Regions from separate parts of the Streptomyces sp. NPDC048434 genome, predicted to be linked through region 3. Evidence: riboswitches for the same ligand, from Rfam matches in the RefSeq annotation. Region 3 holds a riboswitch; each other region holds the start of a gene.
What was found. Region 3 has a riboswitch for thiamine pyrophosphate ahead of ACGFWI_RS32075 (thiamine ABC transporter substrate binding subunit). Riboswitches for the same ligand answer to the same signal wherever they lie in the genome.
Positions count from the first base shown of each region.

Region 1: linked by a shared signal. The riboswitch ahead of thiC (phosphomethylpyrimidine synthase ThiC) and the one ahead of ACGFWI_RS32075 (thiamine ABC transporter substrate binding subunit) in region 3 are both predicted to bind thiamine pyrophosphate.
Region 2: linked by a shared signal. The riboswitch ahead of thiO (glycine oxidase ThiO) and the one ahead of ACGFWI_RS32075 (thiamine ABC transporter substrate binding subunit) in region 3 are both predicted to bind thiamine pyrophosphate.

Region 1 is NZ_JBICXQ010000002.1:302,576-308,487, reverse strand. Features, by position in the region: gene ACGFWI_RS03680 (SsgA family sporulation/cell division regulator) at 1-300, shown strand, start outside; gene ACGFWI_RS03675 (YibE/F family protein) at 469-1,875, opposite strand; TPP riboswitch at 1,947-2,103, shown strand; gene thiC (phosphomethylpyrimidine synthase ThiC) at 2,097-3,881, shown strand; gene ACGFWI_RS03665 (hypothetical protein) at 3,995-4,879, opposite strand; gene ACGFWI_RS03660 (metallophosphoesterase) at 5,109-5,912, opposite strand, start outside.
Region 2 is NZ_JBICXQ010000043.1:11,610-17,521, reverse strand. Features, by position in the region: gene pknB (Stk1 family PASTA domain-containing Ser/Thr kinase) at 1-2, opposite strand, end outside; gene ACGFWI_RS35815 (thiazole synthase) at 620-1,414, opposite strand; gene thiS (sulfur carrier protein ThiS) at 1,460-1,687, opposite strand; gene thiO (glycine oxidase ThiO) at 1,684-2,904, opposite strand; TPP riboswitch at 2,902-3,014, opposite strand; gene ACGFWI_RS35800 (NAD(P)/FAD-dependent oxidoreductase) at 3,171-4,412, shown strand; gene ACGFWI_RS35795 (Rv2175c family DNA-binding protein) at 4,542-4,907, shown strand; gene thiE (thiamine phosphate synthase) at 5,028-5,720, shown strand; gene metF (methylenetetrahydrofolate reductase [NAD(P)H]) at 5,870-5,912, shown strand, end outside.
Region 3 is NZ_JBICXQ010000033.1:6,900-12,811, reverse strand. Features, by position in the region: gene ACGFWI_RS32085 (ABC transporter ATP-binding protein) at 1-526, opposite strand, end outside; gene ACGFWI_RS32080 (ABC transporter permease) at 527-2,179, opposite strand; gene ACGFWI_RS32075 (thiamine ABC transporter substrate binding subunit) at 2,233-3,306, opposite strand; TPP riboswitch at 3,410-3,528, opposite strand; gene rlmN (23S rRNA (adenine(2503)-C(2))-methyltransferase RlmN) at 3,562-4,668, opposite strand; gene ACGFWI_RS32065 (hypothetical protein) at 5,067-5,288, shown strand; gene ACGFWI_RS32060 (zinc-dependent alcohol dehydrogenase family protein) at 5,633-5,912, opposite strand, start outside.

The sequences.
Region 1 (5,912 bases), on a different contig from region 3:
GATCTGCCCGGCGATGCGCCCGTGACGTGGGCGTTCGGTCGAGAGCTGCTGCTGGACGGGCTGAGTCGGCCGTCCGGTGAGGGTGATGTGCGTATCGAGCCGGCCTCCCCCGCGCACCTCAGCGATGTCTTCATCAGCCTTCAAGTCGGCGCCGAGCGTGCGCTGTTCCGGGTGAGCGCGGCGCCGCTGGTCGCCTTCCTGGACCGTACGGACCGGCTCGTACCGCTGGGCAAGGAAGAGGTCTGCGACACCCTGGAGGCTGTACTCGACCGGATCCTCACGGAGGCACCGGCCGGCTGACCCCGACCCCGGACGGGCCGTTCACGACGGTGTCGTACCGGGTGCGCCGGTCATCCCGCGTACCCGTGTGCTCCGCCCCGCCGTACCGTCTGCCCTTCCTCGCACCTGTCCCCGTGCCCCCGCTCCGCTCACGGTCTGCATTGCCTGCCGGACCGGCCCCGAGTCCCGTCACCGCTTACGGCGCCTGCCGCGTCCCCCGCGCCGGCCCGGCCGGGACTCCGTGGCGCCCATCGGCACGTCGGCGCCAACCCCGACTCCGGAACCCGCCCCGGAGCGCTGTCCGGCTCCTGCCCCGCCGTCACTCCCCACCGCGCCCTGTCCCTTCCGGTCCGCCGAGACGACCAGGGCCGCCAGCAACGTCGTCAGCGGCACTGCGGCGACCAGTCCGATGCTGCCCACGAGCGTGCGGATGATCTCCTCCGCGACCACCTCGCTCGTGGCGACCGTGCCGACGCTGCTCTGTGCGATCGAGAACAGCAAAAGCAGCGGCAGCGCGGCACCCGCGTAGGCCAGTACAAGGGTGTTGACGACGGACGCGATGTGATCCCGGCCGATCCGCATCGCGGCGCCGTACAGCTTGCGCCAGCCGGCGGCCAGGTCCGCCTCCTTGAGCTCCCAGACGGCGGCGGTCTGGGTCACCGTCACATCGTCGAGCACACCCAGTGACCCGATGATGATCCCCGCGAGCAGCAGGCCGCGGATCTCGATGTCGGGGTACAGGCCGTGCACCAGCCCGGTCGTTTCGTCCGTATTGCCGGTCAGCAGCGCCCAGTTGATGAACACCGAGCCGAGCAGCCCGATCAGCAGCAGTGAGGCGAGGGTGCCGAGCACGGCCACCGACGTACGGGCCGTCAGCCCATGACACAGGTACAGCGCGATCAGCATGATCGCGCTTCCCCCGACCACCGCCACCACCAGCGGATTCGAACCCTGCAGGATCGCCGGGAGGATGAACAGCGTCAGGACCGCAAAGCTGGCCGCCAGTGCCACCAGCGCCAGGACGCCACGCAGTCGGCCGACGATCACCACCGCGAATGCGAAGATCGCAGCCAGCACCCACATCGGGAGCGTCCGGTCGACATCGCTGACCGAATACTGCAGATCCTTCGGCGCCTTGGGGGAGTACGCCACCACCACGTCCTGGCCGGTGGTGTAGTGGCGCAGGGCGTCCGGCGTCACCACCGTCTGGAAGGTGCGCCCGGCGTTCTCTCCCGTGGTGACTTTGATCGTCGTCTGCTGGCAGGGCTTGCCCTTGGCCGCTCCCCCGGCCGGTGGCTGCCCTGTCGGAGACGGTTGTTGGGGCTGCTGCTCGGCATGGACATCCGCACAGTTCACCTCCGCCACCTTGATGACTCGGGCCCGCTCCGTGGGCTGGTCGAAGCCGACGCCGGACGGCTTGTGGGGTGGCGCGCCGCCCGGCCAGAGCACGACGAGACCGACCGCCACCGCGGCCGCGAAGGGGATCAGCACCGCCGCGATGACCTTGCGCAGATGCCGGGAGACGGGCGTGGCAGGGCCATGGCTGTGCGCATGTGAGTGCACGGCGGAATGGTGGTGGGACTCGTCAGGGCTCACCGCTAGATCATCGCAAGAACTCCTGGGGCCCCCTGTTCACTCCGCCACATCGGCCGCTACCGTGGTGCCACCTTTGCAATCGCGGGAGCTCGGAGCACCGGGCTGAGAGGGCGCTGACCTTCGTCCCAGCGGCGTTTCACGTGAAACGCCCATGGATGGAAGCCGCTGCGTCGACCGCCGAACCTGTTACCGGGTAATGCCGGCGTAGGGAGTTGGGTCTTATGACTCTGCAGGATGCACACACGCCCGAAAACGGAAACGGTGCCAGCGGCAGCAATGAGCCGCAGATTGGCTGGCACAAGGGCTATGTCTCCGGATCGCGCCCGGACCTTCGCGTCCCCGTCCGGCGGGTGCACCTCACCAACGGCAAGGACGTGACGCTCTACGACACGTCAGGGCCGTACACCGACCCTCAAATCGATACCGACGTCCGCCGTGGTCTGGCGCCGCTGCGGGAGAACTGGATCATCGCCCGCGGCGACACCGCGGAGTACGCGGGCCGACCCATGCGGCCGGAGGACGACGGCCTCAAGCACACCTCGCCGCGCGGCGGTCTCAAGAACCTCGATGCGGTCTTCCCGGGCCGCCCCCGCCAGCCGCGCCGTGGCCGTGACGGCGCCGCGGTCACCCAGCTCGCCTACGCCCGGCGCGGCGAGATCACCGCGGAGATGGAGTACGTCGCCCTCCGCGAGAACGTCACGCCCGAGTTCGTCCGCGATGAGATCGCGGCCGGCCGGGCGGTGCTGCCGTCCAACATCAACCACCCGGAGATCGAGCCGATGATCATCGGCAAGAACTTCCTGGTGAAGGTGAACGCCAACATCGGCAATTCGGCGGTCACTTCCTCCATCGAGGAGGAGGTGGAGAAGATGACCTGGGCGACCCGCTGGGGCGCCGACACGGTGATGGACCTCTCCACCGGCCGCAACATCCACACCACCCGGGAATGGGTGCTGCGCAACTCCCCCGTCCCCATCGGCACGGTCCCCCTCTACCAGGCGCTGGAGAAGGTCGACGGCAAGGCCGAGGACCTGACCTGGGAGGTCTACAAGGACACCGTCATCGAGCAGGCCGAACAGGGCGTCGACTACATGACGGTGCACGCCGGTGTGCTGCTCCGCTATGTCCCTCTGACGGCCCGCCGCAAGACCGGCATCGTCTCCCGCGGGGGCTCGATCATGGCCGCCTGGTGCCTGGCGCACCACAAGGAGTCGTTCCTCTACACGCACTTCGAGGAGCTCTGCGAGATCCTCGCCTCGTACGACGTCACCTACTCGCTGGGTGACGGCCTGCGCCCCGGATCCATCGCGGACGCCAACGACGAGGCGCAGTTCGCGGAGCTGCGGACGCTCGGCGAGCTGAACACCATCGCCAAGCGGCACGGCGTACAGACCATGATCGAGGGCCCGGGACATGTCCCGATGCACAAGATCAAGGAGAACATCGACCTCCAGCAGGAGATCTGCGAGGAGGCCCCGTTCTATACGCTCGGCCCGCTGACCACCGACATCGCGCCCGCCTACGACCACATCACCTCCGGTATCGGAGCAGCGATGATCGCCTGGTGGGGCACCGCGATGCTCTGCTACGTCACGCCCAAGGAACATCTGGGCCTGCCGGACCGCGACGACGTCAAGACCGGCGTCATCACGTACAAGATCGCGGCCCATGCGGCCGACCTGGCCAAGGGGCACCCGGGCGCCCAGGAATGGGACGACGCGCTCTCCGACGCCCGCTTCGAGTTCCGCTGGGAGGACCAGTTCAACCTGGCCCTCGACCCGGACACGGCCCGCGCCTTCCACGACGAGACGCTGCCCGCCGAGCCGGCGAAGACGGCCCACTTCTGCTCGATGTGCGGCCCGAAGTTCTGCTCGATGAAGATCAGCCAGGACATCCGCCGCGAGCACGGGGGTGACCTGTCGATCGACCCCGAGGCGGGGATGGCCGAGAAGTCGAAGGAGTTCGCGGCGGCGGGTAACCGCGTGTATCTGCCGATCGCGGACTAGCCGTCGTTCGGACGCCTCCGTGTGAAGGCCTCTGCCGAAAAGGCGGGGGCCTTCCGCCTGCCCGCCCCGGGGCCGGCAGGCGGCCCCGTGACGTGCAGGGCGCCGGGCAGGCCCTAATCCGGCTGGTGGTCCGGTCCCCCGTGATCCGGGCTGGTGAAGTCCGGGCTGGAGTAGCGCGGGCGGGACCCCGAGGAGCCGTTGTCGGGGCTGGTGAACTCGGGGCGGGTGTAGCCGAGGGTGGGGATGCGGCTCTCGGACGGCGGGGTGCGGCGGGGGACATAGCGGACCGGGTCGTCGTCCGGAGTGGCCGTGGGGTCGGCAAGGGCCTCCCGGAGAAAGGGCAGCACGCCGCGCTCCAGGAGGGCGCGGCGCCACACCTCACGCGCGTGGTCCAGCGCCTTGCCCAGTTCGCCGGCTCTGGCGGCCTGGGCGGACGAGCCGTTGCGCAGCGCCGTGATGACCAGGCCGGCCATCGCGACAAGGGTGCCTGCGGCGGTCAGTGCCGCGAATATCCAGCCGACGCTGATCAGCGGCTGCGCCAGCGACTTGTCGGGGCTGATGGCACGCAGCACATAGCCGATGAGGAGGAAGAGGACCGCGGCGATGCCGGCGAGGACGGGCGCGAGGACGGCGACCATGGCGGTGAGTCCGGCGCCGGTGGTTTCGGCCTCGCCCAAGGCCGTGGCACTGGCCGGTCCTGAGCTCCCGTCATCCCCCACGCTCTGCTCCTCGCCGTCCGCTTCGGCGCGGGACGGTGCGGGTGTCGGTGCGCGCAACTCGGCGCGGAGCTCTACATAGCGTTGATATTCGGCCGTGGCGCACGCGGCGATGGCGGTGGTCGCGCTGAGCGCCATCGTCCGCAACTGCTCGGTATTGAGATGGTTTCCCGCGACGGCGGTGAAGTCGTCCGGGCGGTATTCGGCGGTGCGCAGCGCCTCATCAAGGATCCGCGCAAATTCCGCGCGGTCCTCGTTCAGCAGGTGCGGAGCGCTGTTCATGTGGATCCCCCGATGCTCCGTAGGGCCGTACGGCCGGCGTTGGCCGGGCAGTGGGCGGAAACGGAGGAGAGCCTGCTACGGATAGTCCGATGGTAGAGCGACTCCGGCGCAGGGTGACAGAGAGTTTACGGAATTTGAGTAATGCCACGACCGGTTTCCGCCCGTACCGTCCCCCGACGGCGTGCCGGCCGCCCGCCGTCCGGCTGCCGCACGCCTGCCCCGATAACGCTCAGCCAGTCAGCGGAAGTTGAACGACCAATAGCTTTCCGGCCATCGTGATACCGCCGTCCATGGCGATGGCCAGACCGTCTGCGTAGACGTGCGGACCGTCGACCGCGACGCCCTCGCTCTCGCTGTCCTCCGTGCCCACCTCGCCCAGCAGATAGGGGATCGGGCTGTGGCCGTGTACGACACGGTCGCCACCGTAGGCGTCGAGGAGTTCGCGTACGGCGTCCGAGCCGGCCTCGTCGCGGAAGGCGAAACGCTTGGTGAACTTGCGGAACAGATCCCAGACTTCGTCCGCGTCGCTGCGGGTGAGCACGTCGTGGACGGTGTCATTGACCGCCTCGATGGAGTCGCCGTATTCGAGGTAGGCGGTGGTGTCGGAGTGCACGAGCAGATGCCCGTCCTCCTCCATCACGGCGTCCAGGCGGGCCATCCACTGGAGGTGGTGGTCCTCCAGGCGGTCCATATCGGTCTTCTGACCGCCGTTGAGGAGCCAGGCCGCCTGGAAGGAGGCGGTGCCGGCGCCGGACTGCACGGGGGTGTCGCCGAACCGCTTGGCGCCCAGCAGCAGGAGTTCGTGGTTGCCCATCAGGGCCTTGCAGTAGCCGCCGGCCGCGGCGGCCTCGGCGGAGAGCTGCATGACGAGGTCGATGACGCCGATGCCGTCCGGGCCGCGGTCGGTGAAGTCGCCGAGGAACCAGAGCCGGGCGTTGCCGGCTGCCCAGTTGCCGTCGGCGTCGATCAGGCCCTCGGCGGCCAGCGCCTCGCGCAGCTCGTCGTAGTAGCCGTGCACATCGCCGACGACGTA
Region 2 (5,912 bases), on a different contig from region 3:
ACGGCAGACGAGTCTACGAGGAACCACCGACAGGACGAACTCGGCGGCCCCCGCCGAGGCGGACTGCAGCGGAACGGTGACTATTCGCGGCGCTTGGCTGTTGTCCCACGTTGTCGGCTGTCCCGCCGTGGTTCGTCTCGCCGTTGCGCCTGTCCGCTGCGCTTTGCGCCCCGGCCCGCGTTGTCGGCGTTCCCGCCGCGGGCGTTGTTCGCCGTTGCGCCTGGCGGCGGGCGGGGTCCGCTGCGCGGGGCTGTCGGGTGCCGGTGACGGGCCTGCGCGGGTGGGTGTCCGGACTGCTGCGCTTTACGTCCGGACACCCACCCGCTCCGGCCCGTCCCCTCCCGTTGAGGGGTGGGAAAAGGGCGGTGGGGGTGCCCGTATGTGATCACGCGCGGCCCCGTGGACCACATCGGAGGAACCGGACACGAAAGGTCCGCCCCCACCCGCCTCACCACCCACCCACGGGAGGGGACGGACCGAAGGACGAAGTCCTTAGGGCCGTCACCGCACCCGACGAACCCCCGCCCGCCGCAGGCGCAACGGCGCGATGGGACGCGGTGGGACAGCCGACAACGTGGGAAGGCCTTGGGAAGGCCTTGGGAAGGCCTTGGGAAGGCCGTCAGAAGGCCGGCCGCTCCGGATCCAGTTCCGGCATGCCCTCGGTGGGTGAGGACGCCAGGGCGAAGTGGCGGCGCGGGATCCGGCCCGCGCGGTGCGCCAGCCGCCCGGCCGTGACCGCGTGCCGCATCGCCTGAGCCATCAGCTCCGGCTCCTGCGCGCGGGTCACCGCGGACGCCAGCATCACCGCCGCACAGCCCAGCTCCATGGCCAGGGAGACGTCCGACGCCGTTCCCGCGCCCGCGTCGAGGATGACCGGGACACCGGCCCGCTCGGTGATCAGCTGGAAGTTGTGCGGATTGCGGATGCCGAGGCCGGAGCCGATCGGCGAGCCCAGCGGCATGATCGCGGCGCAGCCCACGTCCTCCAGCTTGCGGGCCAGCACCGGATCGTCGTTCGTGTAGGGCAGCACGGTGAAACCGTCGTCCACCAGGGTCTCGGCGGCATCCAGCAGCTCGATCGGGTCGGGCAGCAGGGTGCGCTCGTCGGCGACCACCTCGAGCTTGATCCAGTCCGTGCCGAGCGCTTCCCGGGCGAGCCGGGCGGTGAGCACCGCTTCGCCCGCGGTGAAGCAGCCCGCCGTGTTCGGCAGCACCTTGATCTTGTGCCGCTCCAGTACGGACAGCACCGAGCCGTGCACGGTCGGATCCAGCCGCCGCATGGCGACCGTGGTCAGCTCCGTACCGGAGGCGAGCAGCGCCCGCTCCAGGACGTCGAGGCTGGGCGCGCCACCGGTGCCCATGATCAGACGGGACGCGAAGGTGGTGCCGGCGAGGGTGAGGGTGTCGGAGGTCACGGGGGGTGTCCCCCCGAGGGGTGCGGTGTCGGCCATGTCTGCGGATCAGCCTCCCTGGACCGCGGTGAGCACCTCGACGCGGTCGCCGTCGCCGAGCGGGGTGGTGGGCCACTGGGTGCGTGGCACCACGAGGTCATTGACCGCCGCGGCCACCCCGGCGGGCGCCGTGGACAGCGTCGCGACGAGCCGGTCGAGGGTGAGCCCGCCGGGGACCTCGCGGGCCTCGCCGTTGACGGACACCGAGACGGTAGGGGCAGGGGTGACGGCGTTCATACGGACTGCTCCAGGGGGGCACGGGTGCGCTCGGGCCCCGAGGCGGGGGTGAAGCGCGCGGGGGAGAAGGGGCGGGCCTCTTCCGGGAGGAGCCCGGTGGCCAGCACCTCGGCCATCGCGTCACCGGTGACCGGCGCGAGCAGCACACCGTTGCGGAAGTGACCGGTGGCCAGATGGAAGCCGGGCAGTGCGGTCGGCCCGAGCATCGGGGCGTTGTCGGGGGAGCCGGGGCGCAGCCCGGCGCAGGTCTCGACGAGCGGCAGCTCGGTGATGCCAGGGACCAGCTCGTGCGCGTCCCGCAGCAGCTCGTAGACGCCGCCCGCGGTCACGGTGGTGTCCCAGCCCAGCTCCTCGCTGGTGGCGCCGACGACCAGTTCGCCGTTCTCCCGGGGGACCAGGTAGAGGGGGCCGCCGCGGACGACCGCCCGTACGGTGCGCGACAGGAAGGCGGGGCTGCCCGCGGGCATGTCCGGCAGCCGCAGCCGCAGCACCTGGCCCTTGACCGGGCGTACCTGCGGCAGCACGTCGTCGGGCACGCCGGCGAGCTGACCGCTGTAGCTGCCCGCGGCCAGGACGACCTGACCGGCCGGCACCCGGGTGCCGTCGGCGAGTTCGGCGCCAGTGGCACGGCCGCCGTCGACCGTCAGCCGCACGGCCCGGCTCCGGTGGAAGGCCACTCCGGAGCGCTCACAGGCGGCCAGCAGCGCGCTCGCCAGCCGGCGCGGATCGACCTGGTGGTCGCCGTCCACCCGCAGACCGCCGCGCACCCCGGGGGCCAGCATCGGCTCCAGACGCCGGCACTCGCGCCCCGTGAGCCACTGCGCGTCCAGCCCCGAGCGGATCTGCAGGGTGTGCAGTTCGCGCAGATGGGCACGGTCGTCGGCGTCCAGCGCGACGGCCAGGGTGCCGCACCGCCGGTAGCCGATGGGGTGGCCGGCGGCCTCCTCCAGCTCTTCCGCGAACCGGGGGTAGCGCCGCGCGGAGGCGAGATTGAGGCCCAGCAGGGTCTGCTCGCCGTAGTGGAGCTCGGTGACCGCGGCCAGCATCCCGGCCGCGACACGGGCCGCGCCGCCACCGGGCGCGGGGTCGGCCACCGCGGCACTCAGCCCGCGGACGGCCGCCCGCCAGGCGGTGACCAGGCCGATGATGCCGCCGCCGATGACGAGTACATCGGGGCTCTGCGGGGTGGGTTTCGTTCGTGTGGCAGATGCCTGCATGGGTGTCCAGCCCCTCCCTTCGCCGGCATGACCCGGATCAGGTTCGTACGGTCGGAGGCCGGCCAGCCTCCCTCTCAGCCCGGTGCGTCCGGGCTCCCGCGAGTGCGTGTATCCGTCACCCTAATACGGGGCCGCGACGCGCCGTAAGGCAACGTCCACGGCCGCCCACGGCCCCGCGCCCCGGGCCGGTCCGATGGTGACGCTGTGTCAGAGATCTCCTTGCGCGCTGCTGCGAGGCGCGTCACACCCCGTCCTAGAGTGATCGGGTGAGCGAGCAGAGCAAGTCCTCCCAGGCCCCTGACCGCAGGCCGCATGTCGTGATCGCCGGCGCGGGAATCGCGGGTGTGCAGACCGCGGTCGCCCTGCGCGAACAGGGCTGGCGCGGCGCGATCACGCTCCTCGGCGACGAGCCTCACCAGCCCTACGACCGTCCGCCACTGTCCAAGGCGGTGCTGCTGGGCAAGGCCGAGGGCTCCACCTTCGACGTCGACTTCGAAGGGCTCGGCATCGCACTCCACCTCAGCCGGCCCGTCACCGCCCTGCGGCCGGACGCCCATGTGATCGAGACGGCCGACGGCCCGCTCTCCTACGACTACGCGGTCCTGGCGACCGGCGCCGACCCGATCGTGCTGCCCGGCAGCGAGGGGCTGCCCGGCGTCCATCTGCTGCGCACCCTGGACGACGCCGAGCGGCTGCGGCCGGTGCTCGCCGCCCAGCACGAAATCGTGGTCGTCGGGGCCGGCTGGATCGGTGCCGAGTTCGCGACCGCGGCGCGCGAGGCGGGCTGCGCGGTCACCGTCGTCGAGGCCGCCGACCGCCCGCTGGCCGGTGCGCTGCCCGCCGAGGTCGCGGCCCATATGACCGGCTGGTACGCGGACGCGGGGGCCGAGCTGCGTATCAACGCCCGGGTCGCGTCCGTCACGGCGGGCGCGGTCACCCTCGCGGACGGCACGACGCTGCCCGCCGACGCGGTGGTCGTCGGGATCGGCGCCCGCCCCGCGACCGCCTGGCTGGCCGGCTCGGGCGTCGAGGTCTCGCCGCAGGACGGCTCCGTACTGGCCGACGAGCAGCTGCGCACCTCCGTCGCCGATGTCTACGCCGTCGGCGACTGCGCCTCGTTCCCGTCGGCCCGCTACGGCAGCCGTCTGCTGATCCACCACTGGGACAACGCCCTCCAGGGCCCCCGTACGGTCGGCGAGAACATCGCCCGCGGCGACGCGCAAGGGGTGGCCTACGACCCCGTCCCGTACTTCTGGTCGGAGCAGTTCGGCCGGTTCGTGCAGTACGCGGGCCACCACGGGGACGCCGACGAGTTGGTCTGGCGCGGTGACCCGGCCGGGGCCGCGTGGTCGGTGATCTGGCTGCGGGAGGGGAGGCTCGTCGCGCTGCTGGCCGTGGGGCGGCCCCGGGACCTCGCCCAGGGGCGCAAGCTGATCGAGCGGGGCGTGGCCATGGACCGCGAGCGGGCCGCGAACGCGGCGGTGCCGCTGAAGGCCGCGGCGCTGTAGCCCGGGTGCGGGGCACGTCGTGACCGGCAGTCGTCGCCCGAGCGCCTGCCGTCACCCGCCGGTGTGCAGGAAGCCCCTGATGGCGATGCCCGGCTACCGGCTGTCAGTGCGAGGTGGCAGGCTTGTCCTGTGACCGAGATTGACGCAAACATCGATGGACTCGTCCCCGCCTGGCTCACCCTCCCCGACATTGCCGAACAGTTCGGCGTCGAGGTGACGCGTGTGCGGCAGCTGGTCAAGGAGGGCCAGCTGATCGCGGTGCGCCGCGGCGAGAACAGGGCGCTGCATGTGCCCGCCGATTTCATCCAGGACGACAAGGTGGTCAAGGGCCTCGTCGGCACCCTCACCCTCCTCAAGGACGACGGCTTCACCGACAAGGAGATGCTGGAGTGGCTGTTCACCCCGGATGAGAGCCTGCCCGGCACGCCCGCCCAGGCGCTGCGCGAGAATCGCGGCACGGAGGTGAAGCGCCGGGCCCAGGCGCTCGCCGTCTGACGCCGTCGGCGCGGCCCGCTCCCAGCCGGCCACCGCACCAGTATCCGTAACCGCATCCGCGGGGCGTACGGACCGGAAGGACCGGCCCGTACGCCCCCGATCTTGGGGGGAAGCCGCCCGATGACCACCGCACGTCCGGCCCTGTCCGATGCCCGGCTCTACCTCTGCACGGACGCCCGCCGGCGCCAGGGCGATCTCCCGCAGTTCCTGGACGCGGTGCTCGCCTCGGGCGTGGACATCGTCCAGCTGCGTGACAAGGGCATGGAGGCCGGCGAGGAGCTCCGGCATCTGGAGGTCTTCGCGGACGCCTGCCGGCGGCACGGGAAGCTGCTCGCGGTCAACGACCGCGCGGATGTCGCCCATGCGGCGGGCAGCGACGTGCTGCATCTCGGGCAGGGCGATCTGCCGGTCCCGGCCGCCCGCGCCCTCCTCGGCCCCGACGTCCTCATAGGCCGCTCCACCCATGCCGAGGCCGAGGTGGATGCCGCGCTCACCGAACCCGGCGTCGACTACTTCTGCACCGGCCCGTGCTGGCCGACACCCACCAAGCCGGGCCGCCACGCCCCCGGCCTCGACCTGGTCCGCTACACCGCGGCCCGCGCCCCCGAGCGTCCGTGGTTCGCGATCGGCGGGATCGACGCCGGAAATCTCGACGAGGTGCTGCATGCGGGCGCCCGCCGGGTCGTGGTGGTCCGCGCCCTCACGGAGGCGGACGATCCGGGAGCCGCGGCCGCCGCACTGGCCAAGCGCATCCGGACCTGGGACGCCCCGGACGGGTCCGCACCGTCCCGCCCGGCCCGCGGAGACGAGTGACCTGCGTCACTTCGCACGGGTTCGGCGCCGGGCGGTCACCTGACGTCCGGGCGACCGGAAAATGTCCACCCAGTGGACATCAACCCGACCAACCAGGCATTACGCCGGACGCGGTTGGTGTGTGCCCGGCCGGTGGTTAACCTGCCGGTATGGCCCTAGGTACAGCTTCCACCAGGACTGATCGCGCCCGCA
Region 3 (5,912 bases):
CGAGCTGGCCGAGGGGCTCGTCCAGCATCAGCAGGCGAGGGCGGGGGGCCAGCGCGCGGGCCAGCGCGACCCGCTGCTGTTCGCCGCCGGACAGGGAGGTCACGGCGCGGCGCTGGGCGCCCGGCAGCCCTACGAGGTCCAGCAGTTCGGCGACCGTACGCTCCCGGTCGACGCGTGAGGAACGCCGCATCCGCAGCCCGAAGGCGACATTCCCTTCGACATCGCGCTGCGGGAAGAGCTGGTGGTCCTGGAACATCAGGCCGACGCCGCGCCGGTGCGTGGGCACCCCGGACTGATTCCGCCCCTCCAGCAACACCTGCCCCGCGTCGGCCTGTTGGAGTCCGGCGACCACTCTCAGCAGGGTGGACTTGCCGCTGCCGCTCGGCCCCAGGACGCACACGATCTCGTGCGCGGCGACGTCCAGATCCACCGCGTCCAGTGCGGGGTGCCCCGCACTGCCGAAGCGGACGGTCACCCCGCCCAGCCGCAGCAGCTCCTGCGCAGTGGTCCCGGCCCGTGCCGTCATCTAGAACTCCCCGGAGTGGTCGACGGGACGCAGGCGCTCCAGTATCAGCAAGGCGCCGGCGCATACGACCATCAAGATGGTCGACAAGGCCATCGCCTGCCCGTAGTTGAGCTCTCCCGCACGTCCCAGCAGGCGTGCCACGGCGACCGGCAGCGTCGGCTGGTCCGGCCGCGCGATGAAGACCGTCGCGCCGAACTCGCCGAGCGAGACGGCGAAGGCGAAGCCCGCGGCGATCAGCAGGGCGCGCCGCACCAGGGGCAGGTCGACCTCGCGCCACACCCGCCACGGCGAGGCGCCGAGCACGGCGGCCGCCTCCCGCAGCCGTCCGTCGACCGCCCGCAGGACCGGCAGCATCGTCCGGACCACGAACGGCACCCCCACCAGCGCCTGGGCGAGCGGCACCAGCCACCATGAGGCGCGCAGATCGAGCGGGGGTGTGTCGAGACTGATCAGAAACCCGAAGCCGACGGTCACCGCGGACACCCCGAGGGGCAGCATCAGCAGTGCGTCGAAGCCGCGGACGAACCGGCTGACCAGGGCCGTGCGTCCGGACAGGCCCCTGCGGAGCCGGGGGAGGGTCAGCGCGGCGGCCGCCAGCCCGCCCACCACCAGCGCGATCGCCGTGGCCGCCGCCCCGTAGGCGAGGGAGTTCCACAGGGCGTCGAGGGGCGCGACGGCGAAGGTGCTGTCGGCGTTCGCGGCGGACCGCAGCGAGGTGTAGAACACCGCTCCGTAGCCGTCCGGCCCGGCGAACGACCGCTCCACGAGCACGGCGAGGGGCACGATGAGCAGGACGGTGATGACGGCGAGCGTCCCCCACAAAAGCGCCCACTGACCGCGGCCGCGCGGCCGGTGGGCGGTCTGCGAGGCCGGTACGAGCCGCAGGGCGGTTTCCCGGCGGCGCACGGTCCAGGCGTGCAGTGCCAGCACGCCCAGTACCGCCGCGAATTGGATCATGGTGAGGACGGCGGCCGCCGGCAGATCCAGGAACTCCGCGGTCTGCCGGTAGATCTCCACCTCCAGCGTCGCGAAGGTGGGCCCGCCCAGAATCTGCACCACCCCGAAGGAGGTGAAGGTGAAGAGGAAGACCATCAGCGCGGCGGCCGCGACGGCGGGCCCCAGGGCCGGCAGCGTCACCCGCCGCCAGGCCGCGAACCGTCCGGCCCCCAGCATCCGCGCCGCCTCTTCCTGACGCGGGTCGAGCTGCGCCCAGAGCCCGCCGACGGTCCGTACGACCACGGCGTAGTTGAAGAAGACATGGGCGAGCAGGATCGCCCACACCGAGGTGTCCAGGCGCAGGCCCCACAGCTCGTCCAGCAGCCCGCCCCGCCCGGCCAGCGCCAGGAAGGCCGAGCCGACGACGACGGTCGGCAGCACGAACGGCACCGCCACCACTGCCCGCAGCAGCTGTTTGCCGGGGAAGTCGAAGCGCGCGAAGACATAGGCGCCGGGCAGCGCGACCAGCAGTGTCAGCCCCGTGGAGGCCGCCGCCTGCCAGACGGTGAACCACAGCACATGGACGACGTCCGGGTCGCTCAGCACGGCACCGAACCGGCCCAACTGCCACTGTCCGCCGTCCTTCAGGCCCCGTCCGACGATCGCCACGACCGGATAGGCGAAGAACAGCGCGAAGAAGGCGAGCGGCACCGCCATCAGGCCGAGCCGCACCGCCGTTCCCTTCGCGGGCCCGGGACGCCGCTCGTGGGTTACTTCAGAACGAGCGAGGACCACTGCTTGATCCACTGTTCGCGGTTCTTGGTGATCGTCTCGGGAGGCAGCGTCGTGGGCTTGTCGATCGTCGTGCCGTACTTGGTGAACAGCTCCGGCACCTTGGCGTCCCCGCGCGCCGGGTTGACGAACATCTGCAGCGGTACGTCCTCCTGGAACTCCTTGCTCAGCAGGAAGTCCAGCAGCGCCTTACCGCCCTTCTCGTTCTTCGCGCCCTTGAGCAGGCCGCCGAATTCGATCTGGCGGAAGCAGGTGCCCGTCGCGACCCCGGTCGGTGCCTCCTCGGGCGCGGGCTTCTTGCCCAGCACCTCGGCCGGCGGGCTGGAGGCGTAGGAGACCACCAGCGGCTTGTCGCCCTTGCCCTTGCCGGCCGCGGAGCCCGAGAACCGCTCGTAGTAGGCCTGTTCCCAGCCGTCGACGACCTCGGCGCCATTGGCCTTGAGCTTCTTCCAGTAGCCCTGCCAGCCGGCTTCCCCGTACTTCGCGATGGTGCCGAGCTGGAAGGCGAGCCCCGGGGAGGAGGTGGCGGAGTTCTCCGTGACGAGCAGCCCCTTGTACCGCGGCTTGATCAGATCGTCGAAGCTCTTCGGCGGCGCGATCTTGTGCCGGGCGAAGTAGCCGCGGTCGTAGTTGACGCAGATGTCGCCGTAGTCGAGCGGGGTGACCCGGTGCCCGCCCTTGTCGAGCTGCAGCCCGGCCGGAACGTCCGCCAGCCCCTTGGCCCGGTACGGGCTGAAGAGGCCCTCGTGCAGACCGCGCGAGAGCAGGGTGTTGTCGATGCCGAAGAACACATCGCCCTGGGGGTTGCCCTTGGACAGGATCGCCTGGTTGACGGCCTTGCCGGCGTCCCCGCCCTTGAGGATCTTGACCTTGTAGCCGCTCTCCTTCTCGAAGGCGGCCAGGACGGACTTGGAGACGTTGAACGAGTCATGGCTGACGAGGGTGACGGTCTTGGCGTCCGCGCTCCCGCCCGAGGTACCGCATGCGGCGAGAGCGGACACGCCGACCGCGGCGGCGACCGCCGTGGCGGTGATCCTGCTGGTGGTGCTCACTGATTTCCTCCTGGCTGGCCAGGAAGAGACGCGGCCCCGCCCGGTGTCCGCGGCTCTCGACGTCCGGTGACGTACGGAGGGGACTCGGGGCGGGGCGCAACAGCATGAGTGACGACCGAACTTCCTACCCGGAATGACCCGGGCGAGGTTCAAGGGTCTGCGGGCACCGTGGTGACGACGCTTCCGCACTCTCAGCGCTGTGGCGCTCCCCTGTCGGAATGTGCATTTGTTCGATCACACGCTACCAGCGGGCGGTCAGCGTTCCGAGGCTGCGAGCTGACCGCAGGCGCCGTCGATCTCCTGGCCGCGGGTGTCGCGGACGGTCACGGGTACGCCGTGCGCCTCGATGGCCTGGACGAACGCCCGCTCGTCCTCGGGACGCGAGGCGGTCCACTTCGAGCCGGGCGTCGGATTCAGCGGGATCAGGTTCACATGGACCCGCTTGCCCTTCAGCAGCCGCCCCAGCAGGTCGCCGCGCCACGCCTGGTCGTTGATGTCCCGGATCAGGGCGTACTCGATGGAGATCCGGCGGCCGGACTTCTCGGCGTACTCCCACGCCGCGTCCAGCACCTCGCGCACCTTCCAGCGCGTGTTGACGGGCACCAGGGTGTCGCGCAGCTCGTCATCGGGCGCATGCAGCGACACGGCCAGCCGGCACTTGAAGCCTTCGTCGGCGAACCGCAGCATCGCCGGCACCAGGCCGACCGTGGAGACGGTGATGCCCCGCTGGGACAGGCCCAGCCCGTCCGGCTCGGGGTCCGTCAGCCGTCGGACCGCGCCGACCACCCGCTTGTAGTTGGCGAGCGGCTCGCCCATGCCCATGAAGACGATGTTGGACAGCCGCGCCGGCCCGCCCGGCACCTCGCCGTCGCGCAGCGCACGCATCCCGTCGACGATCTGGTGCACGATCTCGGCGGTCGAGAGGTTACGGTCCAGGCCTGCCTGGCCGGTGGCGCAGAACGGGCAGTTCATACCGCAGCCGGCCTGCGAGGAGATGCACATGGTGACCCGGTCCGGGTAGCGCATCAGCACGGACTCGACGAGCGTGCCGTCGTGCAGCTTCCACAGGGTCTTGCGCGTGGTGTCCTCGTCGCACGAGATGTGCCGGACGACCTTCATCAGATCCGGCAGCAGCTCGGTCGCCAGCTTCTCGCGCGCCGCCGCCGGGATGTCGGTCCACTGCGCCGGGTCGTGCGCATAGCGGGCGAAGTAGTGCTGCGACAGCTGCTTGGCGCGAAACGGCTTCTCCCCGATCGCGGCCACCGCTTCGCGACGCTCGACGGGGCTGAGATCGGCAAGGTGCCGCGGGGGCTTCTTGGCCCCGCGCGGCGCGACGAAAGTGAGTTCTCCGGGTGCAGGCATGGTCCGTCCAGTGTGGCAGATCGTTTACGGGGGCCCAGGTCGGAGCGGTGAGGGGGCAGTCACCCGCTGTGGCCTTCTGTCACTGGCGGTCTACCTCGCACGGCCCAGGGACGGCCCAGACGGCCGGGCCATCGGCTTGGCCTCGGCCTTGGCGGTCCACCGTGATCACTCCGTGAGACCTGACAGTGGCGGACGGAGGCCTGCGGTGCTCCAGGGACGGAGGCTCCCGGGGCGGCGGGTGAAGCGACCCGAGCCCGCCGAGCTGGTGGTACGTCCGCAGCTTCGCGGGCCCGTGGAGGGGAACTGGGTGAGCAGGGGCCGCCGACGGAGATCTCGGCTTGGTTGCGTTAGTCGGCGTGTTTAGGAGCAGCTCGCCCACCAGGCGCATACTGCTGTTAATGAGAAAGCCTGCCGTAGCCCGGCGTCATCTGCCGTCCAGCCCCTTCAAGCCCCCGGTCACGCGTCCTCCCAAGGAGTTCGCGATAGGCGATCGGGTCACACACGATGAGTACGGCCTCGGCCGCGTGATCTGTGTCGAGGATGAGATCGCGGTACTTGTCGACTTCGGTTCGCTGCAAGCACGGATCATGAGTCCGTACAGCAAACTGGCCAAGCTCTGAGACCCTCGCGACGTTCGGGGCAGCCGCATGCTCAGCCGCGATGGCGGGGTGCCTGGCGGAGCGCCCACGCTGCGCCACGCCACATCGCGGCAGCAGCCGCTCCCCCTCGCCCCTCTCCGGAGCGTTCGGTCCGCTCACGCTGCCGCATCCGTGACAGCGACGGAACGGCGGCCCGGCACCGCCGGCCCTTTCACCCGGCGACCTCGCCCTGCCCCGTCGCCCCGCCGATAAGGATGCGACGGCTCACCCAGCGGTGCGGTCTGCCCGAGCTGGGCGGCGCCGCGGGCCTTGGCGGCCTTGCCCCGCCGCAGCCGCACCGCTGCCGGCGCCGGCAGGGCCGCTTCCTACCTGTCGTCTTTGTCCCGGCCGTCTTCGAAGACGAAGAGTGGCTTGGCGTCACGTGCGGGTGTTTCGGCGAGCGCGATGGCTTCAGTGAAGCGTTCGAGCGGGAACGGCCGGCCCTGGGGGATGCTCAGCACGTCATCAGCGACGAGACCGCGGACCTGGGACAGCGCGTGCAGCGCATCCTCAGGTGAGGCGGTGCCGAACCAGCGGTTCAGCCAGAAGCCACGGACCACTTTGGTTTCGTAGATTACCGAGCGTGCCTGCAGCGGGATCGTCAGC